DNA from 3 places in the Caldimonas taiwanensis NBRC 104434 genome. Region 3 is predicted to be linked to each of the others. Evidence: riboswitches for the same ligand, from Rfam matches in the RefSeq annotation. Region 3 holds a riboswitch; each other region holds the start of a gene.

Evidence for each region. A riboswitch is a leader RNA that binds a small molecule or an ion and turns the genes downstream of it on or off. The one in region 3 is predicted to bind cobalamin.
Region 1: it holds a riboswitch for cobalamin, as region 3 does, so the genes downstream of both, CTA01S_RS05180 (TonB-dependent receptor domain-containing protein) here and CTA01S_RS16465 (ZrgA family zinc uptake protein) in region 3, are expected to answer to the same signal.
Region 2: it holds a riboswitch for cobalamin, as region 3 does, so the genes downstream of both, CTA01S_RS09050 (acyl-CoA thioesterase) here and CTA01S_RS16465 (ZrgA family zinc uptake protein) in region 3, are expected to answer to the same signal.

The regions. Positions count from the first base shown of each region.
Region 1 is NZ_BCWK01000004.1:136,943-144,888, reverse strand. It holds gene CTA01S_RS05185 (FecCD family ABC transporter permease) at 1-526, opposite strand, end outside; gene CTA01S_RS05180 (TonB-dependent receptor domain-containing protein) at 547-2,391, opposite strand; cobalamin riboswitch at 2,458-2,712, opposite strand; gene CTA01S_RS05175 (EamA family transporter) at 2,731-3,636, opposite strand; gene CTA01S_RS05170 (Lrp/AsnC family transcriptional regulator) at 3,773-4,246, shown strand; gene rraA (ribonuclease E activity regulator RraA) at 4,243-4,740, shown strand; gene serB (phosphoserine phosphatase SerB) at 4,786-5,487, opposite strand; gene mfd (transcription-repair coupling factor) at 5,523-7,946, opposite strand, start outside.
Region 2 is NZ_BCWK01000008.1:129,157-137,102, reverse strand. It holds gene putA (trifunctional transcriptional regulator/proline dehydrogenase/L-glutamate gamma-semialdehyde dehydrogenase) at 1-426, shown strand, start outside; gene CTA01S_RS09065 (aldo/keto reductase) at 434-1,318, opposite strand; gene ychF (redox-regulated ATPase YchF) at 1,400-2,494, opposite strand; gene CTA01S_RS09055 (GNAT family N-acetyltransferase) at 2,516-3,025, opposite strand; gene CTA01S_RS09050 (acyl-CoA thioesterase) at 3,006-3,770, opposite strand; cobalamin riboswitch at 3,918-4,124, opposite strand; gene metE (5-methyltetrahydropteroyltriglutamate--homocysteine S-methyltransferase) at 4,129-6,423, opposite strand; gene CTA01S_RS09040 (LysR family transcriptional regulator) at 6,522-7,409, shown strand; gene CTA01S_RS09035 (MOSC domain-containing protein) at 7,438-7,946, opposite strand, start outside.
Region 3 is NZ_BCWK01000010.1:62,550-70,495, reverse strand. It holds gene cobN (cobaltochelatase subunit CobN) at 1-3,408, opposite strand, end outside; gene CTA01S_RS10265 (DUF2149 domain-containing protein) at 3,405-3,728, opposite strand; gene CTA01S_RS10260 (hypothetical protein) at 3,725-4,189, opposite strand; gene CTA01S_RS16465 (ZrgA family zinc uptake protein) at 4,199-4,738, opposite strand; cobalamin riboswitch at 4,811-5,067, opposite strand; gene CTA01S_RS10255 (hypothetical protein) at 5,065-5,403, opposite strand; gene CTA01S_RS10245 (exodeoxyribonuclease III) at 5,865-6,629, shown strand; gene ntrC (nitrogen regulation protein NR(I)) at 6,648-7,946, opposite strand, start outside.

The sequences.
Region 1 (7,946 bases), on a different contig from region 3:
CCGGCGCCACGGACAGAATGAAGGCCACGATGGCGCCAAACCCCGCGCCAACGATCACGCCCACCAGCAGCAGCTGCGCGCCGGCGCGAGCGCTGTCGGCCTGCCGGCGAAAGGCCCGCGCACCCAGCAGGAACACCAGTGCGGTGGCCGTCAAGGCCCCGGCGGCGGCGCCCAGGTTCACCCAGCCCCAGGCGGCGCCCGCCCACAGCGCCAGCAGCGCCCCCACCGAAGCCCCGCTGGAGATGCCCAACACGTAAGGGTCGGCCAGCGGGTTGCGCAACAGGGTTTGCAGCAGCGCGCCTGCCAAGGCCAGCAGGGCGCCGCAAGCCAAAGCGGCAAGCGCGCGCGGCAGCCGCAGGCCCAGGACGATGTCGGCGCCGATGTGGTCCCGCTGCCCCGCCAGCGCTGCCCACACCTGGGCTGCGTCCAACCGTTGGCTGCCCATGCCCAACGCGATCACCAAGGCAAGAGCCACTGCGCCCAACAGCGCCACGTAAACCACAGGCAGCGAGCGGGGGGTGCGCATCGGCTGTCGAGTCGCGGCGTTCAGCGCGGCGACCAACGCAAGCCGACGAACACCATGCGGCCGCCGGTGGCATAGGTCCGCGCGACTTCGTAGTCCTTGTCAGCGAGATTGTCCACGCGGGCCAGCACGGTCCAGTCTCGCGCCAGGGTGCGGCTGGCGTGCAGGTTCACCAGCCCGTAGCCGCCCAGGCGCACGGTGTTGCTGGCGTTGTCGAAGCGCTCGCCGACCAGCTTCAGATCGGCGCCGACCGTCCAGCCGCCAAGCATGGTGTCGGCCCCCAGCTGGGCATGGCGTCGAGCCCGCCGGGCGAGGATGCGGTCGGTGTCGGCATTGCGCGGGTTTTGAACATCGACGGACCCCCACAGGTTCACCCCGCCCAGACGATGCTCGCCCGAGAGGGTCACCCCTTCGAGGATCGCCTTGCCGGCGTTTTCATAGCAGCCGAAAGTGCTGGCGCAGGGGCCGGCCGCTCCGAAGTTGATGAGGTCGGTCACTTCGTTGCGGAACACCACCAGGCCGAACTGCGTCGCCCCCTGGGCATAGCGCAGGCCGGCTTCGATGTTGCGCGAGGATTCGGGCTTCAAGTCGGCCACGCCGTATTGGCTGAAGCGTTGATACAGCGTCGGTGCGCGAAAGGCCGTGCCGGCCGACCCTGTCACGCGCCAGCCCGGTGCGAAGGCGTATGCATAGGCCGCTGCTCCCGTGGTCTTGCCGCCGAATTCGCTGTCGTCGTCGTGGCGGACATTGAGCTGCACGGTGTGCGTGCGGTCGGTCCATCCATAACCGAGCGCCAAGGCGTTTTGAGAGCGCGAGGCGTCGATCGCCGGAGGTCCGGAGTTGTCCAGGCGGTCCACCCGACGCTCCAACGCGGCGGTGAAACGATGGGCACCGAATTGCAGCTCATGGTGCCAGAGATAGCCATCCACCTTGGTGTCGGTGAGATAGGGGGAGGGCCGGGTTTCGTACTGGTCGCGTCCGCGGTTGGCACTCAGCCGCATGCGGTAGGTGTCGCTCCAGCGGGCATGCCAGCTCACCCCGAGGGTATGCACTTCATTGAGGGCTCGGTCGTCGGCGGTGCTGGCAAAGCCGTCGTACTGGGTGTTGACATCGCTGAACAACGCGGTGGCTTCCAGCCGGTGGGCCTGATTCAGCGTCCAGCCCAGGCGGCCGGAGGCCGAGGTGCTGCGATATCCGTCACGATCGGCGAATCCAACGCCGGGCCGGGCATCGAAGCCGTCGCTGGTTTCGTGCCCGACGCTCAAGGCGTAGTCCACCGCGCCCGATTTGCCGTGAAAGCCCGCATCGGCCTTGCGGGTGCGGTGGCTGCCAAGCCCCAGGCCGATGCTGGGCGTGAAGGGGCCTGTTCCTTGGCGGGTGAAGATCTGCACCACGCCGGCGATGGCATCCGAGCCGTAGATGGCCGCCGCTGGCCCGCGCAGAATTTCGATGCGGTCGATCTGAGCCACCGGCAGGGCATTCCAGTTGGCTCCGCCGGTGCTTTGCGAGTCCACGCGCACCCCGTCGATGAACACGGCGGTGTGGCGGTTGTCGGCGCCGCGCACGAACACGCTGGTGTTGGCCGTGGGCCCGCCATTGCGAACGAACTCGACGCCGGGCAGCCGCGTCAGCAAGTCGGCGACCGTCGTGGCGCCGCTGCGTTCGATGGTGTCACGCTCGATCACGGACACGTCGGCCACCACATCCTCGAGCTTTTGCTCGACACGGGTGGCCGTGACCACCACCGTGTCGAGCGTCGCAGACGAGGCCAACAACGTTTGCGCGGCGGCCGCGCATGGCAACAAAGCACACCCCAGGGGCAGGGACAACCATCGCGCAGCGCGACGGGCACGAACAGACGAGTTCATCGATGACGGACATTGAGAAGACCGTTTCGGCCCGCTTCCCCGCAGGCCAAAACCCACCGAGCGCGCGAACGCGCCCCCCTGTTGGCCGGTATCCGGGCTGGCAGAACGACTCCGGCCACCTTCCCAGCGCGGCCCGAAAAGGCCAAGCCAGTGGTCCAATGCCGAAGCTGAAGGGCGGTCAGTGGTGAAAGTCCCTTCGTCTGCTTACCGTTGCGGGGGCAGCGCAGGTTGGCTCGTCGGCGAGGCCGACGGTGCTCCCTGCTTCCCGTTTAACTGCCTGGCGGAATCGCCTGGGCGAGCACCAACATCACAAATTGTAATACGCTGCCCCAGCGCGTTTCAGCGGCGTTGCGTGCTCACTCCCCGCAGCATCAACACCACGCCGCACAACACGATGCCGGCGGCCAGCCATTCGGTTCCGGTGATGTGCTCGCCGCCGACAGCCACGCCCAGCACCATCGCGATCACCGGGTTGACGAAGGTATAGCTCGAGGCCAACGCCGCACTCGTGTGTGCCAGCAGGTGCATGTAGGCGTTGAAAGCGATCAGCGAGCCGAACACCACGAGATACAGCCATGCCCCCACGGCCAGTGGCGCGGGCGGCCAGGTGGGCGACTCACCGCTGGCCCAGGCCAGCGCCATCAGCACCATGCCGCCACAGATCATTTCGCTGGCAAAGCCCATCGCGCCTGCAGCCAGCGGTAGGCTGCGCTGGCTGAGCACACTGCCCAGCGACCAGGTCAGGCAAGCAATGGCGATGGCCGCCAGCCCAGCGGGCGAAGCTTGGAAGCCCGCACCCTGGGTGAGCATCAGCACACCGCTCAGGCCCACGGCGATGCCAGCCAGCTCCATGCGGCCGGGCACCACACGCCACAGCAGGTTGAGGGCCGCGATCATCAGCGGCACCACGGCGATGAAGGCCACCACCAGGCCCGAGCCCACCGTTTGCTCGGCATAGGCCGTGCCCCCCATGCCCCCGCCCAGCATCAGGGTGCCCACCACCAAGGCATTGCGCCATTGCTGCAGGTTGGGCCAGGCCGCGCCGCGCCAGCGCATCCAGGCGGCCAGCACCACGCCGGCCAGCACGAAGCGCGTGCCCATCTGAAAAAAGGGCGGGAAGCTGATCAACGCATACTTGATGGCCAGGTAGGTGGAACCCCAGACCAGCCACGTGGCGGCCAGGCACAGCATCACCAGCGGGCTGAGCGCCGGCGGGGAGGGCAGCGAGGTGGCGGCAGAAGTCATGGCGGGCGTCGTTATCGAATGCGGAGCCGCTATGCTAGAAAAGTCAGAGGCGCCATTGAAGACGGATTCAACGAAGATGAGGTCGGATAACCTTGAATCTCAAAGGAAAACTAGGCCTTCTTCTTTGAAGATCGACATGGATCACTACGACACCCGCATTCTTGCCGAACTGCAGGCCGATGCCCGTTTATCGATGGCCGAGCTGGGCCGGCGCGTGCACCTGAGCCAGCCGGCAGTGACCGAGCGGGTGCGCAAGCTGGAAGCCGCCGGCATCATCACCGGCTACCGTGCGCAGGTGAATTTGGCCAAGCTTGGCTACGGCATTCGCGCGATCGTGCGCGTGGGGCGCGCCGAGTATGCGCGGGTGGTCAAGCTCATCCAGCAGACGCCCGAGGTGATCAACGCCTACAACGTCACCGGTGAAGACAGCTGGATCCTCGAGATCGCCGTGATCGATGTCGCGCACCTCGATGCGGTGGTGACGAAGTTTTGCCTGCTGACGGAAACTTCCACTTCCATCATCCTGAATGCCGCCCGCGAGCATCAACCGGTGCTGCCGGCCCGGCCCGAGGATGTGAAACCCCCGATCCAAAAGGTTGACAACGCATGAACTTCGAGTCTTTTTCCACCTGTGATCTGTGTGACGAGCACAAGGGCGATGCCAGCGGCGCGTTTCGGGTGTTGCCCCCGGTCTTTCACGACTACGGCGGCAAGCCGCGTTTTGCCGGTGCGGTGCGCACGGTGAAGTGCTACGAGGACAACACCGAAGTGAAGGCGCTGTTGGAAGGCCCAGGCCAGGGCCAGGTGCTGGTGGTCGATGGTGGCGGCTCGCTGGCGCGTGCCTTGGTGGGGGGCAACATCGCTGCGGCTGCGGCAAAAAATGGCTGGGCCGGGGTGGTGGTCCATGGCTGCGTGCGCGATGCCGCCGAACTGCGCGCCTGTGCAGTGGGCATTCGTGCGTTGGCCCTGCATCCCATGCCCACCGAACGTCGCGGGCAGGGCTTGCGTGACGTGCCAGTGCTCATTCACGGGGTGTGGGTGCGCCCCGGGGACTGGCTGTTTGCCGACGAAGACGGCATCGTCGTGATGCCGGCGCGCGCCTGAGCCCAGGGGGCGTCGGCGTGGCCGCACTGGGGCCGGCTTTGCGCGTCAGCGCAGCACCTCCAACAAGCGGTCCAGGCCGCCTTCATCGATGGCCACCATCGCCTGCTCGCGCACCTTGGGCTTGGCGTGATAGGCCACGCTCAGGCCAGCGGCGGCCATCATCGGCAGGTCGTTGGCGCCGTCGCCCACGGCGATGGCTTGCGACGGCGGGCAGCCCAGGCGCTCGCACAGCGCCAGCAGCTGGCGTTTCTTTTCTTCGCCGTCCACGATGTCGCCCAGCACACGTCCGGTGAGCCGGCCGTCGTGGATGTCGAGCACATTGGCTCGCGCGTGGTCGATTCCCAGCCGTTCGCGTACGCGCTCGGCGAAAAAGGTGAAGCCCCCCGAGACCAGCAGCGTGCGCAGCCCCGCGGCGCGGCAGGCATCGACCAATTCCGCAGCCCCAGGGTTGAGTCTCAAGCGTTGGGTGTAGATCTCCCTCAGTGCGCCTTCGGGCACGCCTTGCAGCAAGGCCACACGTCGGCGCAGGCTGTCCTTGAAGTCGGTGATCTCACCGCGCATCGACGCTTCGGTGATGGCAGCCACTTCGGCCTTTTTGCCGACGGCATCGGCGATCTCGTCGATGCACTCGATATTGATCAGCGTGGAATCCATGTCGAAGGCGATGGCCTTGTAGTCGGCCAGGCGCAGCGGGGGGGTGAATCCACGGATGACGAGCCCGGGGGCGTATTCGGTGGGGGGTGTCATGTCAGTTGAAGGGGGCACGGAAATTCACAAGGTGTTCAAGCCGCCGTGGCCACCGGCGTGCCCAGCGAACGCAGCACATCGCGGATGAACTGGGCGCGGTCTTTCGGGTCGGGCAAGGCCTTGTCGATGCGCAGCTTGTCGTTGCCGGCCAGTTTGATGTGGCGGTTTTTCTGCACCAGCTCGATGATGCGCATCGCATCGATGGGGGGGTTGGGGCGGAAGGTGATGCTCATTGCGGTAGGCGCCGCATCGATCTTGAGCACGCCATACGGCTTGGCCAGCACCCGCAGCCGGTGCACGTCGAACAGCGTCTGGCCCTGCGGGGGCAGCTTGCCGAAGCGGTCGGTGATTTCTTCGAGCAAGGCGTCGATGTGTTCGAATCGCTCGGCAGTGGCCAGGCGTTTGTAGAGGTTCAGGCGCACGTGCACGTCACCGCAGTAGCTGTCGGGCAACAGGGCCGGGGCGTGGAGGTTGATTTCGGTGGTGACGTTCAGCGGCGACAGCAAATCGGGCTCGCGGCCAGCCTTGAGGTCGCGCACGGCCTGCGCCAGCATCTCGTTGTACAGCTGGAAGCCCACCTCCTGCATGTTGCCGCTTTGGCTGTCGCCGAGCACTTCGCCTGCTCCGCGGATTTCCAAGTCGTGCATGGCGAGATAAAAGCCCGAGCCCAGTTCTTCCATGCTCTGGATGGCTTCCAGGCGTTGCGCGGCCTGCTTCGTGAGCCCTTCCACATCGGGCACCAGCAAGTAGGCATAGGATTGATGGTGGGAGCGGCCCACCCGGCCCCGCAGCTGGTGCAACTGAGCCAAACCGAATTTGTCGGCCCGGCTGATGATGATGGTGTTGGCCGTGGGCACGTCGATGCCGGTTTCGATGATGGTCGAGCACAGCAGCACGTTGTAGCGCTGGGCCACGAAGTCGCGCATCACGCGCTCCAGCTCGCGCTCGTGCATCTGGCCGTGGGCCACGGCGATACGGGCCTCGGGCAGCAGCTCGGCCAGTTTCTCGCGCCGGTTTTGGATGGTCTCGACTTCGTTGTGCAGGAAATAGACCTGCCCGCCCCGCTTGAGCTCGCGCAGCACGGCCTCGCGGATCACGCCATTGTTTTCGTTGCGCACGAAGGTTTTGATCGCCAGGCGGCGCTGCGGCGCGGTGGCGATCACCGACAAATCGCGCAGCCCCTCCAGCGCCATGCCCAGCGTGCGCGGGATGGGCGTGGCAGTGAGGGTGAGCACATCGACCTCGGCGCGCATGGCTTTGATGGCTTCCTTGTGGCGCACGCCGAAGCGGTGCTCCTCATCGATGATGAGCAGGCCCAGGCGAGCGAACTTCACATCGGGCGACAGCAGCTTGTGCGTGCCCACGACGATGTCCACCGTGCCGTCGGCCAGGCCGTCGAGCGCTTGGCGCACTTCCTTGCCCGTGCGAAAGCGGGAAAGCTCGGCGATTTTCACGGGCCACTGCGCAAACCGGTCGCACAGCGTTTGGTAGTGCTGTTCGGCCAGCAAGGTGGTGGGCGCCAGCAAAGCCACCTGTTTGCCGCCGGTGACGGCCACGAAAGCCGCGCGCAGGGCCACCTCGGTTTTGCCAAAGCCCACGTCGCCACATACCAGCCGGTCCATCGGGCGCGGGCTGATCATGTCCTGGATCACCGCATGGATGGCTGCACGCTGATCCGGTGTTTCTTCGAAACCGAAGCTCGCGGCAAAGGCTTCGTAATCGTGCGCCGAAAAACGGAAGGCATGCCCTTGGCGCGCGGCACGGCGAGCGTAGAGGTTCAGCAACTCGGCTGCGGTGTCGCGCACCTGCTCGGCAGCTTTGCGTTTGGCTTTTTCCCACTGGCCCGAGCCCAAACGGTGCAGCGGCGCCTCCTCGGCGCTCACGCCGGTGTAGCGACTGATCAAATGCAACTGCGCCACGGGCACATACAGCGTGGCCTTGTCGGCATACTCCAAGTGCAAGAACTCACTCGGACCGTCGCCCAAGTCGATGTTCAGCAAACCCTGATAGCGCCCGATGCCGTGGTTGGCGTGCACGACCGGATCGCCGACTTTGAGCTCGGACAAGTCTTTGATCAGCGCATCGACATTGCTGACTTGCTCTTGCTTGCGTCGGCGGCGCGTGGTGGGCGCCGTGGCGAAGAGTTCGGTCTCGGTGATGAACTGGATGGCTGGCGCAGGCTCGGGCCGCTGCCAGTGAAAGCCGGCGGCCAATGGCGCCACGGTGATCGCGAAATGGGTGTCCTCCGCCTCGAAGTCCGCCAGTGTGTCGACGGTGGGCGGCTCGATCTGGTTGTCTCGCAGCAGTTCCAGCAGGCTTTCGCGGCGACCGGGCGACTCGGCCACGATGAGCACCCGGTGCGCGGTGGAGTTCACATGTGTCTGGAGCCGCTTCAGCGGCTGTGGCGTGCCCCGTTCGGCCGAAAGGTCGGGCAAGGGGCGAGCCCAGTCCACCTCGCC
Region 2 (7,946 bases), on a different contig from region 3:
CCCACCGGCGAGCGCAACACCTATGGCTTGCACGGCCGGCAAGCCGTGCTGTGCCTGGCCGATGCCGAGGCGGACCGTCTGGTGCAATTGGCGGCCGTGCTGGCAGTGCGGGGGCGCGCGATTTGGCCGGCCGAGACCGCCGCGCTGGCCGCGCAGCTGCCTGCCGAAGTGGCCCGGTGCGTGGAGCTGCGTGCCGAACCTTTGCGCGCGCCGGGGCCGCTGGAGGTGGTGCTGCTGCATGGCACGCCGCAGGCGGCACGGGCGGTGCAGCATGCCCTGGCCGAGCGGCCTGGGCCGGTGGTGGGGCTGGTGCGTCTGGCCCCGGGCGAGACGGCCGTGCCGTTGGAGCGTTTGGTGGTCGAGCGCTCGGTGAGTGTCAACACCGCGGCCGCCGGCGGCAATGCGTCTTTGATGACGCTGGGCTGAGCGGCCCTCAGGGCACTGGATGGCCGGTGCTGGCCGACCACAGCGCATGCCAGGTCGGCGCCTCCAGCCGCAGCGACAGCGCCGCCACGGCCTCGCGCATGGCCTCGATGCGGCGCGATCCCACGATGGGGTGCGGTCGGCAGGGCAGGCGCAGCAGCCAGGCGTGTGCCACGGTGGCCGCACTGCAGCCGTGTTCACGCGCCACGCCCTCCAGGGCGGCGCGCACGCGCTGCTCGGTCGGGCCGTCGCCGGTGAACAGCCGGCCGCCGGCCAGTGGCGACCACACCATGGGCGACAGCCGCAGCCGTTGCATGTGGTCGAAGCTGCCATCGTGCAGCGGGGCCAAGTGGAGCAAGGAACATTCGACTTGGTTGGTCACCAAGGTCGTGCGGCTGGCCAGCAATTCGAACTGCGCTGGCGAGTAGTTCGAGACGCCGAAGTGCCTCACCTTGCCTGCCGCGCGCAGCGCCTCGAACGCCTCGGCCACTTCGTCGGCATCCAGCAGCGGATCGGGACGGTGCAGCAACAGCAGGTCCAGGTAGTCGGTACGCAGTGCCTTCAGCGAATGCTCCACGCTGGCCACGATGTGACCGCGCGAGCTGTCATAGGCCTTCACGCGGTGTTGCGGGCGCTGCGGCGAGACGAGCTGGATGCCGCACTTGCTCACCAGTTGCAGGCGCGAGCGCAGCTGCGGGGCCAGCGCCAGGGCCTCGCCGAACAAGGCTTCGACGGTGTAGCTGCCATAGATGTCGGCATGGTCGAAGCTGCTGACGCCCAGCTCCAGGCATTGCTCGATCCAGCGCAGGCGTTCTTGGGGTGTCCAGCCCCACTGTGCCATGCGCCAACAGCCGGCCACGATGGGCGACAGCAAGGTGGACAGGACAGATGTCATGGCGGTGACCTCGGCTGAAAACGAACGAGGCGCCTGCACGGGGCGCCTCGCCTGGAAGCAAAGAAAAGGAAGGCGTGGGATTCAGACGTTGAACAGGAAGTGCATCACGTCCCCATCCTTGACGATGTAGTCCTTGCCTTCGGCACGCATCTTGCCAGCGTCTTTGGCGCCTTGCTCGCCGCCGTAGGCGATGAAGTCCTCGTAGGCGATCGTCTGGGCGCGGATGAAGCCGCGCTCGAAGTCGGAATGGATGACCCCGGCGGCCTGCGGCGCCGTGGCGCCGATGGGCACGGTCCAGGCGCGCACCTCTTTCTCGCCAGCGGTGAAATAGGTTTGCAAGCCCAGCAACTTGAAGGCGGCGCGGATCAGACGGTTCAGCCCAGGTTCGTCCTGGCCCATGGCCTGCAAGAACATCAGTCGGTCCTCGTCGCTCATGTCGGCCAGCTCGGCTTCGGTTTTGGCACAGATGGCCACCACCGGCGCGTTTTGCTGGGCGGCGTAGTCCTTCAGGCGGTCTAGCAGAGGGTTGTGCTCGAAGCCGTCCTCGGCCACGTTGCCGACGAACATCGCCGGTTTGGCCGTGATCAGGCACAGCGGCTTGAGCACGGCGCGCTCTTCTTTGCTGAAGTCGATGCTGCGCACCGGTCGGCCTTCATTGAGTGCGGCCTGGCATTGGTTGAGCACGTCCACCAGGCGCTGGGCTTCCTTGTCGCCGCCGGCCCGAGCCACCTTGGTGTAGCGCTGCAGGCTCTTTTCCACCGTGGCCAAGTCGGCCAGGCACAGCTCGGTTTGAATCACCTCGATGTCGGCGATCGGGTCCACGCGGCCGGCCACGTGGATGATGTTGTCGTCCTCGAAGCAGCGCACCACGTTGACGATGGCGTCCGTCTCACGGATGTGGCTGAGGAACTGATTGCCCAGGCCTTCCCCCTTGGAGGCACCGGCCACCAAACCGGCGATGTCCACGAATTCGACGAGGGCTGGCACCACCCGTTCGGGCTTGACGATCTCGGCCAGCTTGTGCAGGCGCGGGTCGGGCAGTTCCACGACGCCGACATTGGGCTCGATGGTACAGAAGGGATAGTTTTCGGCAGCGATGCCGGCCTTGGTCAAGGCATTGAAGAGTGTGGACTTGCCCACATTGGGCAGCCCCACGATGCCGCAGCGGAGGCTCATGGTGTCTGGGGCCGTGCGAAGTCAAACCCTGCATTTTACCGGGCCTGCCAGCGGCGGCACCTGTGCGGTCGAATCAGGCCGCAGGCCGATCTCGAAGCCGCCTTGCGGGCCGGCGTGGCGCAGCGACCACCCATGATGGGCGCATTCGGCGCGAATGAAGGGGTGGGCATGCGCGCACCACAAGCGGCTGACTTCCGGCGCCTGGGCCAAGGCCGCTTGCAGCAGCAAGCGGGCCAGCCCGCGACGGCGCAGCCGCGGATGCACCACCACGGCCAACTCGTGGCTGCGTGCCTGGCCCATGTCGAACAGGTGCAAGGCCGCCACCAGCCCCACGTCGGGCGCGGCCCACAGACCCCAGGCGCGTTGGGTCTGCCAGTCCAGTGCCTCCACCCAAGCGCACAGGGCCGCGTCGTCCAGCGCATGGCCAAACCGCGCATGCCGGTCGGCGCGCGACAGCGACAGCATCAGCACTTGCAGGGCGTGGGCATGTGCCGGCTGCAAGCGCTGCAACTCAAGGGTCGAGGGCCACATAAGTCATCGTTGCCGTGGCGCAGCGTTGCGGCTGCCCGCTGGGGGCCGATTCGACCCACAATTGCGCTTGCACCTGGATGGAGCGTCGGCCGGTGCGTTGCACCCAGGCGTGGGCTTCGACGATGTCGCCCACGTGCGCGGGCGCATCGAAGTCCACGCGCTCACATCCGGCCATGACCACGCTGCGGCGGCTGTGGCGCGTGGCGGCCACGAAGCCGGCCTTGCTCATCCAGGCCATGGCCGGGCCGCCATGCAAGATGCCGCGGTGATTCACATGTCCGGGAAAGACGATGTCGGCCACCGTGCAGGCCTGGGCTGGCATGTCGGCGCGGGTCTCATGGGCCGGCGTACGGGCCGCGGCCGGTGGCGATGATGCGGGGCGCACCATCACGAAGCGGCCGCTGACACAGTGGGTGCGCTGTCCGCTGAGCAGGTCTTCGCTGATCAACTCGGCTTCGATCCAGGCCGAGCGCTCGCCCACGTCGGTCACCCGTGCATGGGCTTCGACCAACTGCCCGGCCGGGGCAGGATGGGCAAAGGCCAGCTCGGTGATGCTCGCGGTGACGGCCGGGGCGGCCAGGGCGCGGGTGCCCACGATGTAGGCCAGACGGTCCAGCATGGCCACGGCGGCGCCACCAAACAAGGTGCCATGGTGATTGGACTGGTCGGGCCAGACCATATCGACGGTGCGCAGCGTGGGCAGTACGACGGCGGCGGGAACGGCGGACGAAGAAGCGACGGGCATGGACGAACGACTCCTGCATGCAAGGACGAGGGTCGTCGAACCGGGATGCCGCCGCCCCCCGGTCGCGCCATGGCAGCCCGCTCGAGGCCACCAGCGATCCGTGGGACAGTGGTGCGCGCCCAGACCAGGGACACCCCGCCCTGCTCACTGACACATGACTTCGCGGCAGGTCTCCTGGCTCTCGGGTCATGGTTCGGGTCGGTCTTCCCAGCGCAAGGCCAGTGACTCGATGGACCGCGAACTCGCCGATCACAGTTGCGGGGGCAGCCACAGCACAGGTCGCTTGCGCGACCCTTCTGTCGTTCCCTTTTCATTCTTGCCTTGGGGCAAGACACCGCGAAGCAGAAAACACTTTACCTCAAGTGGCCTCGGCGGTGTGCTCCCGCAGCCAACGGGCGGCTTGCACCATGTGGCGCAACGCGGGTACGACTTCGTCCCACTGCCGCGTCTTCAGCCCGCAATCCGGATTGACCCACAGCTGCTGCGGTGACAAGTGCTGCGCGGCACGGCGCAGCAAATCGATCATCTGCTGCACGGATGGGAGGTTGGGGCTGTGGATGTCATACACCCCCGGCCCCACGCCATTGGGGTAATGGTGGCGTTCGAAGGCGTCGAGCAACTCCATGGCCGAGCGGGCCGTCTCGATCGTGATGACGTCGGCGTCGAGCTCAGCGATGTGCTCGATGATGTCGTTGAACTCGCTGTAGCACATGTGGGTATGGATCTGCGTGGCGTCGCCCACCCCGTTGGCCGCCATGCGAAAGCAGGCGCAGGCCCAGCGCAAGTAATCGGCTTGGTCGGCTTGGCGCAGTGGCAGCCCTTCCCGCAAGGCCGGCTCGTCGATTTGGATGATGGCCACGCCGGCGGCTTCCAGGTCGAGCACCTCCTGGCGCAAGGCCAGTGCCAACTGGCGGCATGTCGTCTCGCGCGCTTGATCGTCACGCACGAAGGACCAGTTCAGCAGCGTCACCGGGCCGGTGAGCATGCCTTTGACCGGCTTGGTGCTCAGCGACTGCGCGTAGGTGGCCCAGCGCACGGTCATCGGTGCGGGCCGCTGCACATCGCCATACAGCAGCGGTGGCTTGACGCAGCGCGAACCGTAGGACTGCACCCAGCCATGCTCGGTCAGCGCGAAGCCATCGAGTTGCTCGGCGAAATATTCCACCATGTCGCTGCGCTCGGCCTCGCCGTGCACCAGCACATCCAGCCCCAGTTCCTCTTGCACGCGGATGCAATGGGCGATTTCTTCCCGCATGGCCTGTTCGTAGGCGGCCGGGTCGATCAGGCCATCGCGCAGGCGCTTGCGCTGCAGGCGAATGTCTGCCGTCTGCGGAAACGAGCCGATCGTGGTGGTCGGCCAGGCGGGCAGTTGCAGGCGTTGCTGTTGCACGGCGATGCGCTGGGCGTAGGGGCTGCGCCGGCGTCCGAGCGCATCGTCCCATGCCGCCAAGGCCGCTTGCACGGCAGGCCGATGCACGCTGGGGCTGTCGCGCCGTGACTGCACGGCCTGTCGTTGCTCCTCCAGCCGTTGGGCCACGCTGTCTTTGCCCTGGGTGAGCGCTTGGGCCAGACAGCGCAGCTCGTCGAGTTTTTGCACACCGAACGCGAGCCAGTCGCGCAACGGATGCGGTAGGCGTCGTTCCAGGTCCAGGTCCACCGGCACGTGCAGCAAAGAACACGAGGGCGCCAACCACAGCCGCTCCTCCAGCCGTGCGGCCAACGGCTCCAGCCAATCCAAGGTGGCGTCCAAGTCGGTTTTCCAGACGTTGCGGCCGTCGATCACGCCCAAGGACAGCACCTTGGTGGGCGGCAAGAGGTTGAGCGCGGCGCTCACTTCCGCGCGCGCCCGCACCGCATCGAGATGCAAGCCGGCCACCGGCAGATTCGCCGCCAGGTATAGGTTCTCGCCCAAGGGGCCGAAATAGGTGGTCAGCAGCAGCTTGACCGGGACGGCCTTGAGCGTGTGATAGGCCAGGTTGAAGGCATGCCGCCACGACGCGTCCAGCTCTTCGACCAGCACCGGCTCGTCGATCTGCACCCAGGTGGCGCCATCGCGGTGCAGGCGTTCGAGCCATTGGGCATACACCGGCAACAGGGCGTCCAGCAGCTTCAGGCGGTCCGAGCCGTCGCGGGCCTTGCCCAGGCGCAGGAAGCTCACCGGCCCCAGCAGCACGGGCTTGCCTCGCACGCCCAAAGACCGGGCCTGCGTCCATTGGGTTTGCAGCCAGTGATCGTCCAGCTCGAAGCGGGTGTGCGCGTCGAACTCGGGCACCAGATAGTGGTAATTGGTGTCGAACCACTTGGTCATTTCGGCCGCGGCCACGGGCGCGGCTGGGCACTGCGCATGAGCCCGGCCGCGCGCGGCCCGGAAGTACACCGACCAGCGATCCAGCGATGCCGCACGGGCACGCTCGGGCAAACAGCCCAAGGCAGCGCTGGTGTCCAGCACGTGGTCGTACAGGGAAAAGTCGCCCACCGGCACCCAATCGAGCCCCGATTGCAAGCCCCAGTGTCGCGCGCGCAGCTGCGCAGCGGTGTCCAGCACCGTGTCGATCGGGGTCTGGCCGCGCCAGTGGGATTCGAGCGCGAATTTCAGTTCACGGTGTGCGCCGATGCGGGCAAAGCCCAGGTTGTGTGTGGTGATCGTTGGCATGGAGTCCGCAGAGATGAAGCCTTGCTGAGGCTGGGATGCTGGCCCCAATGCGCTATGAAGTAAAATGATCTTTCATCAAAAATCAATGAATCCAGTTCATGATCGAGCGCATCCACCTGGCGATCGTGCGCGAAGTGGAGCGTCAGGGTTCTCTGACTGCGGCCGCGCAACGCTTGTGCCTGACCCAATCGGCCCTCAGCCACACCATGCGCAAGCTCGAGCAGCGGGTGGGCACGCCGGTGTGGCGCCGCGAAGGCAAGCGGCTGGTGTTGACCCAGGCAGGTCAAGCGCTGCTGGCGGTGGCGCAGCGGGTGCTGCCGCAACTGGAATTGGCCGAGGAGCGCTTGCAGCAGTATGCGCGGGGCGAGCGCGGCACCTTGCGCATCGGCATGGAATGTCACCCCTGCTTTCTATGGCTGCACCGGCATCTGGGCCCGTACTTGGCGCGCTGGCCGGACGTGGATGTGGATGTGCGCCAGCGGTTCCAGTTCGGTGGCATGGGCGCGCTGCTGGCCCACGACATCGATGTGCTGGTCACGCCAGACCCCTTGCTGCACGCCCAGGTGCATTTCGAGCCGGTCTTCGATTACGAGCAGGTGCTGGTGGTCAGCGCGGCTCACCGCCTGGCGGCTCAGTCGTGGGCGCAGCCGGAAGACTTGGCTGGCGAAACCTTGCTCACCTACCCGGTGAGCACCGATCGTCTGGATGTCTACACCCGGTTTCTCACACCGGCGGGGGTGTTGCCTTTGCGGCACAAGACGGTGGAGAACACGGAAGTTTTGCTGCAGATGGTGGCCGCCGGCCGGGCCGTGACGGCCATGCCGGCATGGTTGGTGCAAGAGTATGCCCAGCGCCTGCCGCTGGCCTGGCTGCGGCTGGGGCAGCAGGGGGTGTTCAAGCACATCCACCTGGGCGTGCGGCGGGCCGATCGGGGCGTGGACTACGTGGCGGATTTTTTGCGTCAGTGCCGCGCCGCCGAGGCGTGAGCTGCCGCAGCGGCGGGCAAGGTCGTTCTCAAAAGGCCCAGCGACCCGTGCCCAATTGTCCGACGCGCAGCAGCCGCTCCACCCCTTCCAGCACGATGGCATTCATGCCGAAAGTCAGTCCGCCGTCCATGCGGGGGTCGGCGCGGTAGCCGGCCAAGGCGTCACCGATGGCGTGGCCGGTGTCGGCCGTGACCGGGTCCACATCCGGGATGGAGCAGCGCACGCAGGGTTTCACGAGCTTCAGGCGCACCGGACCGTCATCCGTGTCGATCTGCAGCTCTTGCAGATGGTCTTCGGCATGGGCCGTCAGGGTCTCGTCCACGGCATCGAGCACGAGGTTGGGGCGGAAGCGCTCCGGGCTGGCCGCCGGCTGCCCCTGCGCGGCCAGGCGGGTGTTGAGTTCGTCCAGCGCCGCGCGGGTCAGCACCAACAGCGGGAAGCCGTCGGTGAACTGGTTTTCGGCTTCCAGGCCGCCGGTCCACTCCAGGCTCGACAGGCGCTTGTGTTCCGGGTCGAAGCGCACCAGGCGCACGCGCC
Region 3 (7,946 bases):
ATGCAGGTAGCGCGATTGCATCTCCAGCGCCACGCTCTGCGAGGCCGTCTGGGCATGGGGCTCATCGGCGTTGTGCAATTGGTGCACGAACAAGGGCAAGGGCTCCGATCGGCCGGCCCGACGGGCCGCCGCGGCCAGTCCACCGAGGTACTGGAACGGGTCGTCGGAGGTGACCATGCCGTACAGATGCGAGCTGCGCGACAGTATCGCGGCATCGGCCCGCTTCAACTGCGCCCCAAAGGCGCGCGCAGCCTGCATCGCGTCGATGTCCGGCACGGGCTCTCCGCCGAGGTAAGGCTGCCCCATGCGTTGCAAAAACAGCTCACCCAGCCGATCGTCCCGCGCTTGCAACCGGTTGTCCTGGACGGCCTCGCTCAGCCCCGTGCCGTAGTCGCCCATCGCATTGCCAAACACGCGCGCCTGCCCCAGCCGCTGTGCTCGTTCCGCCGGCACGCCCTGGCGCTGCAGCTCATCGGCCACGGCTTGGCTGTGCTGCGCCACCACACCGCCCGGGTCGGCCGCGCCGACCTGCGCCACCGCAGCATCGATCAAGGCCATCAGCGCCGGAAACTGATCGCGATAAGACCCCGTGACGCTGAGCAGGACATCGACCCGAGGCCGCCCCAGTTGCTCACCGGGAATCACCTCCACGCGCGTGGGGCGCCCTGCGGCATCCCACACCGGCCGCACGCCCAAGGCCACCAGGGCCTGCGCCTCCATGATCCCATGATGGCGCAGGGTTTCGCCGGCCCACAGGGACAACACGAGCCGCCGAGGCGCACGCCCCGCATGGGCCTGGCGCCACTGGGCCAGCCATTGCTCAAAGAGCACTTGCGCCACCGTGTAGGCCTGGCGTGTGGGCAAGCGGCTGGGGTCCAACCCGGTGAGGTTGCGCCCGGTGGGCAGGCTGTCGGGGTTGCGCAGCGGATCGCCTCCATAGGCGGCTGGCACGAAGCGCCCTTCCAGCGCGGCCAGCAGGCCGTTGAGTTCATTCTCGGTGGCATAGAGCCGATCCAACGCCTGCGCCTGCTCGGCCAGCGCGCGCAATGCCTCGCGGTCGATGGCATGCACGGCCGCCCGGTTGGGCACGGTGCTGGGCGGCGCCGTTGGCCGCAGATCGAGCTGGCTGGCGGCCTGCGCATCGCGCAGCGCCACGTCCAGCCAGCGCATCGGGCGCGACTGGGCCAGCTGCCGATGATCGATCAGGAAGGTTTCATCCACGTCCTCGCCCAGCGCATCCAGCAGCGGGGTGCGCAGCGCCTGCAGCACCATCGCGCGCCGCGCGGACGCCTCAGGCGCGCGTCCGAACACGGCCAAACCCTGCGGTTGGCTGGCATGGGCCAGCTGGTCCAACCACGGGTGCAGCACTTCGAGGAATTCATCCAAGCGAGCATGCAGCTGATCGACCGTCCACTTCAAGTCGAGGTGCAAACGATGCTCGACGATCGCGTCCACCAGGCGCTGGCCGATGTGCTGTTTCGTCGGACCGGCATCGGCCATGGCCCAGTCGTGCATCAGCTCATGCAGTTGTGCCATCGGCGGCGACAAGGCGGTGGTGGCCAGCACCGGCGTGCGGTGACTGACCAACAACGCGCGGCCCCGGCGCTTGGCGGTGAGCGCCTCGCCGAGGTTGTCGACGATGTAGGGATACACCACGGGCACGTCCCCCAGTGGCAAAAGCGCATCGTCATGCACGTCCAGCCCGCGCGCCTTGCCATTGGCCCATTCCTGCGTGCCGTGGGTGCCGAAGTGGATCACCGCATGGGCTCGTCGAGCCCATAGGTAAACGGCCAGGTAATGGTGTGAGACGGGCTCGCGGCTGCGATGCATGAAGGGGTTTTGACCATGACGCAAGGTTTCTTCGCGCGGCGGCTGCGGCAGCACCGACAAGTGTCCGGCCCGCATGCGGGGAATCACGAACACCGGCTCGCCCTGCCAGGACACCACATAACGACTGGCCGCAGGCTCGCCCCAGCGGGCCGCGATGCGCGCACGCACCGGCTCGGGCAGCGTGCGCCACCAGGCGAGATACTCGCGCAGCGGCAAGGCGGCGGCTTGGTCCTTGCGCAGCAAGTCGATCAGATCCGCCTCTGGATAGTAGGCCCGCAACAGCGGACGCAGCCCCTCGATCCACTCGGCCTCGCGGGTCGGCCGCACCGCGTAGCCCGCCTCGGCCAGCGCGGTGCTCACCACTTCCAAGCTGCGCGGCACATTGAGAAACGACGCCCCGAAGTGGCTGCCGCCGGGCGGATAGTTGTAGACCATGGCCACGAGCTGCTTGTGCGCTGCCGGGGTGTCGCGCAGCGCCAGCAGGCGCCGCGCCTTGTCCACCACCGCCTGAGCCTGGCGCTCGATCAACTCGACCTGCCGCCCCCCATCGGCATGGGCCGTCACCACCACCGGGTCGATCGCGCCGGCCGCCTCGGGTTGCACCAGATAGAACGGGGCATCCGACAATTTCAGACCCGTCGGGTCGCGCTCCCAGGCACCGGTGGGGCCATGCCGATAAGGCTGCGTGGCCAGCACCGGCACGTCCCAGGTTTGAAACAAGGACTGCAGGGCCGCCGACTGCGAACTGATCTGATGCAAGACCACCAAGCGCGGCGGTGCGGCGCCCAGCACATCGCGCAGCCCGCCGGCATCGAGCTGCTGACCAAAGACGGCATAGGCATCCAGGCCTTGGGCCTCGAAGAGCTGCAACCAGCGGTCCAGCCAGACGGTGTCCCCGTCGATGAAGTGATGACGATGCACCAGCACGGCCACCTCGCTTCGATGCCCGCGCTCGCCCCGCCAGCGGCGCCACTCCTGGACATCGGCGAAAAATCCCGTCGCCTGCGGGTGATAAAGGCCCCGCAAGGGCCAAGCCTGCGGCGCGGGCAGATCCGACGCGAGCGCCGCCACATCACAGCCGCCGCAGTCCAACCAAGCCTCACCCAACTGCAAGGCATGACGCAGGTTCGCCCTCCCGCCAGCGCGCAAATAGGCCGCCATGCGGCCGCCCACGTCCTCGGCGACGGTGGCGGCGGGCTCGTGCGCGAGGATCCACACCAGACGACCTGGGTGCTGGCGCGCATGCGCATCGAACAGCGCACCGAACGAGCGCTGCAGCCGCCCCAGCACCGTGGCATGCGGCGCATCGACCCACACCAGGTCGGCGCGCTCCAGCGCTTCGGCCATGGCCTGCCGTTGCGCCGGCTCGCGGGCCGGGTCGTCCCGCAAGGGATGGTCCAGGTGCAGCACCTGCCAGCCGCGCTCGGCCGCAACACGCTCGACCTGCGCGGTGCGAGACGCCGGCGTCACCTCCATCGTCACCCACAGCAAGGTACGCGCCTGCACCGCGCTGCCAAGCCCGAGCCCACAGACCCATCCCAGCGCGACCACGTGCAGCCAACGGTGCCAGACGCTCATCGGGACGCTGACGCGTCCGGGGCGGACGCGACTTCAGGGACATAGACGATGCTGCCATCGCGCAGCCGATAAGCCACGCCGGCGCGTACCCCCTGGCCTTCGCCGGTCGAGCCGCTGCCGCGATAGCGCACCTCTCGGCCCGGCTCTCGCACCACGAGGTCCGGCGCTGCGTCGCCCTCGGCCATGGCCTCATGCTGCCGAGCCATGCTCACGGCAATCAGCAAGGCCACCACCAAGACCAAGAACACGTCCACCAGGTTGATGGCCGACGACATCGGATCGTCGTCCTCGTCGAAGACCTCGAAATGGCGCAGGCTCATGCCCCCTCCTGCGCGCGCGCCCGCTTCACCGCCAGCAGCTCGGCCAGCAGCCAGCGCCGGCGCACCGAATGCAGCACCAAGCCCAAAGAGGCGGCCGTCAACGCCAACACCACGCCCGCAAATGCTCCACTGAACACCGACAAGGCCGCACGTCCATCCCCATGCGCCACGCTCTGCAAGGCCGGGCCCAAGGGGATCATGGTGGCGATCAGCCCCAGCATGGGCGTGACCCGACTGAGCAGCCGCAAAGGCTCCACACGGGCCAAGGCCTGCAGTTCCAATTCCTCCAGCGTCAAGGCATCGACACCGCGCAGCAAGGCAAAGCCCCGCACGCGGCGCTGCCAAGCCTCCATCGCCACCACCCCGGTCATCCACAAGGCATAGGCCAAGGCACAAGCCAACAACACCAGCACCGGCGTCAGCAACCACTGCACGATGTGCAGGAAACCCAGCTCCAGCATGTGCCCCCCTCAGAACGTCAGCGCCGGAAAGCGCGGGCGCACCGTGACCGTCTTGCGCCCCTGCGGCGTGATGAGCTGCACACGCAACTGCTTCAAGCCGGGATGATCGGCAAACGCGGTGAACACCACCGCTTGCAGCGCCTCGGGACGGTGGCAGCGAAACTGCACGCGGTACACGATGTTGGGAATGTCGCCCATCGGGTCGCCTTGCGTCAGCTCGGGCATGAGGTCATGGCCCAGAACGCGGCAGTCGGCTTCGGCAGCGGGTTGAATGAACTGGGTCGGGTCCTGCAGTCGGGCCTTGAAGGCCCGCCACACCCGCTCCTGCTCGGCGCCCTGCGGCGGGTAGTCATAGCCAAGAAAGCTCTCCAACGGCACATCGAAACTGGCCGTCAGGTGGTGGCCTTCGATCACCAGACGCACCGTACCATGGCCGTGGCTGTGACTGCCATGCGCCCAGACGGTGGAGGCAAGAACCAAAGACAGCCCCGCGCAAAGACGGGCTCCGGTGCGCGACACCCGACGCGCGCGACGAAACGACTCGAACATGACGGTCGCTGCAAAGAGATCCGCTCTCACCGCCTTCCCCGACGGTGCATGAGCCTCACGGCCCAGCACATTGGCCGGGCCACCCTGTTGGCCGGTATCCGGGCTGGTGGATGCAACCTTCATCGCCTTCCCGGCGATGCGCTAGGCGCATCACCAGTGGCTTGCCAGATGAAAGCTGGAGCGTGCCAGCAAGGACACGGTCTCCGTCCACTTACCGTTGCGGGGGCAGCGCTGGTTAGGTGCGACCGGCATGGGACGGCACCCCCCAGCTTCCCGTTGAACTGCAGCGCATGAACTGCACTGCGAGCACCAACCGTCGTATCCTATCAGCCCGGACCGGGTCGATCGATGACCATCCATGCCGCGCGCGAGCGTTCGCGCAACAAAGACTGCAGGTGCTGGACCAGGCCTTCGATGCGCCGGCTCAGCTCCATGCGCCGCGGCAAGCCTGGCAGCGCGGCTTCCCACTGACGGCGCTCTTCTTGCGCGATGGCCAAGGCCGTTTGCTGCACGATCACGGCAGCGCGCAAGCGCATCACCTCGGCCTCCAAACATTGGATCCGCCACGACTGCTCCCGCAGTTGCGCACTGCAGCGGGTTTGAACCTGCCCATACAAGGCCACCAAGGCGCGATGCTCTTGCGCCAGCGTTCCCACGTCGACCATGGCTGACTCTCCCATTCATGAGGCCGCGGACACCCTCGGCGTCCAAGAGGCCATCGCAGAACCCCAGATCACTTGCGAACGATTCTCATTTGTGTTTATACTGCGCGTCAAGTCATCGCCCTGCCCTCAGCAGGGCCCCGACGCCGGTCATCGTGGGGCGATCCGGGGCTGCAAGCCCTTGATCGTTTTGGCCAGCCAAAGGCGGGTGCACACCCGTCTGGTAGCCAGGCTTCTTTTTGATCAGGCTTCTTTTTGATCCCCTCATCGTGGGCCGGCGCCACTGGCCTCGGTCATGACTGGGACATGGGCTCGCTTTGCATGGGGGCCAGCGCCGGGTGCTGGCTCGGACGGCGCGGCCAGGCCGTCCACGCCTTGGGCGCTGCAGTGCGGCCATCGAGGCCGGTTGCGGTTCGGTGTGCAGCGTCTAAACTCCTCGTCCCACCTCTTGCACCCCACACCCGATGCAACTTGCCACCTGGAATGTCAACTCCCTGGCCGTGCGCCTGCCCCAGGTGCTGGACTGGCTGCGTCAGCAGCAGCCCGACGTGTTGGTGCTGCAGGAAACCAAGCTGACCGATGACAAGTTTCCGCACGCCGAATTTGCACAGGCCGGCTACTGCGCGCAGTGTTTCGGCCAAAAGACCTACAACGGCGTGGCCTTGCTGAGCAAAACGCCCGCCCAAGACGTGGTGCGCAACATCCCTGGCTTTGCCGACGAGCAGGCCCGCGTCATCGCCGGCACGGTGGGCGAGCTGCGCGTGATCGGGGCCTATGTCCCCAACGGACAGGCCCCGGGCACCGACAAGTTCGACTACAAAATGCAGTGGATGCGCGCCTTGCGCGACTGGGTGCGCGAGGAATTGAGCCGCCACCCGCGGCTGGTGCTGATGGGCGACTACAACATCGCCCCCGAAGACCGCGATGTGTACGACCCGGTCGCCTGGGCCGGACAGATCCATTGCACGCCCGAAGAACGCGAGCAGTTTCGCCAACTACTGGCCCTGGGCTTGCACGATGCCTTCCGGCTCTTCGAGCAGCCGCCCAAGAGCTGGTCGTGGTGGGACTACCGCAACTTGGCGTTTCGCAAGAACCAGGGTCTGCGCATCGACCACATTCTGGTCAGCGAAGCGCTCAAGCCCAGGGTGAGGGCTTGCACCATCGACAAAACCCCGCGGAAAAACGAGCGCCCCAGCGACCACGCCCCGGTGCTGGCCCAACTGGACTGACGGCTCACGGCCAGCCCCTCATGACTCGTCCAGACCGAGTTCCTGGATCTTGCGGGTGATGGTGTTGCGCCCGATGCCCAGCTTCTGAGCCGCCTCGATACGCCGTCCGCGCGTCAGCTCCAGCGCCGTGTGGATGAGCCGAGCCTCGAAGCGGCGGCTCAAGGTATCCCACACATTGGGCTGCCCGGCCAACAGCAGATCGCGGGCTTCACGTTCCAAATCGCGCAGCCAGTCACCGGCCGGGGCGCTGGCCGCCTCGCCAGGCGCTGGGGGCTGCACTGCGGCAGTGGCCCCAGCGCCCACCGCGGCCGTCGCGCTGGGCGGCACCGGCGGCAGCACCGACACCGCCGGCTTGGGCGACAGCGTGACCTCGCCCAGCAGTTCAGGCGGCAAGTCCTTGGCCTCGATGACCTGCGCCGGCGCCATCACGGTGAGCCAGTGGCAGATGTTTTCGAGCTGACGCACGTTGCCCGGAAAGTCGAAGCTGAGCAAACGCTCCAGCGCCGCATCGGAAATGCGCTTGGCCTCCACCCCCAATTCCTTGGCGCTTTTTTGCAAGAAGTAGCGTGCCAGCGTGGGAATGTCTTCGCGCCGCTCACGCAGTGGCGGCAGGCGCAGGCGAATGACGTTGAGACGATGGAACAAGTCCTCGCGGAACACCCCCTGCCGGACACGCTCTTCCAAGTTTTGATGCGTGGCGGCGATCACCCGCACATTGCTGCGCAGCGGGTTGTGACCCCCGACCCGATAAAACTGCCCATCGCTGAGCACGCGCAACAGGCGTGTTTGCAGGTCGAAGGGCATGTCGCCGATTTCGTCGAGGAAGAGCGTGCCGCCATCGGCCTGCTCGAAGCGGCCGCGCCGTGTCGTCTGCGCGCCGGTGAACGCCCCACGCTCGTGGCCGAACAGCTCGCTTTCGAGCAAATCCTTCGGAATGGCCGCAGTGTTGATGGCGATGAAGGGCCCGCTGGCGCGCGGGCTGTGCTTGTGCAGCGCACGCGCCACCAGTTCCTTGCCCGAACCGCTTTCGCCCGTGATCAAGACGGTGACATTGCTCTGGCTGAGGCGACCAATGGCGCGAAAGACGTCTTGCATCGCTGGGGCTTGGCCCAGCATCTCGGGCACCTGCGCCAAGCGCTCGTCGCGCACCTCCTCACGCAAGCTTTCGTCCACCGCGCGGCGGATCAGCTCCACGGCCTTGGGCAGATCGAAAGGCTTGGGCAGGTATTCGAACGCCCCGCCTTGGAAGGCGGAGACGGCGCTGTCCAAATCGGAGAAAGCCGTCATGATGATGACCGGCAGCCCCGGATGACGCTC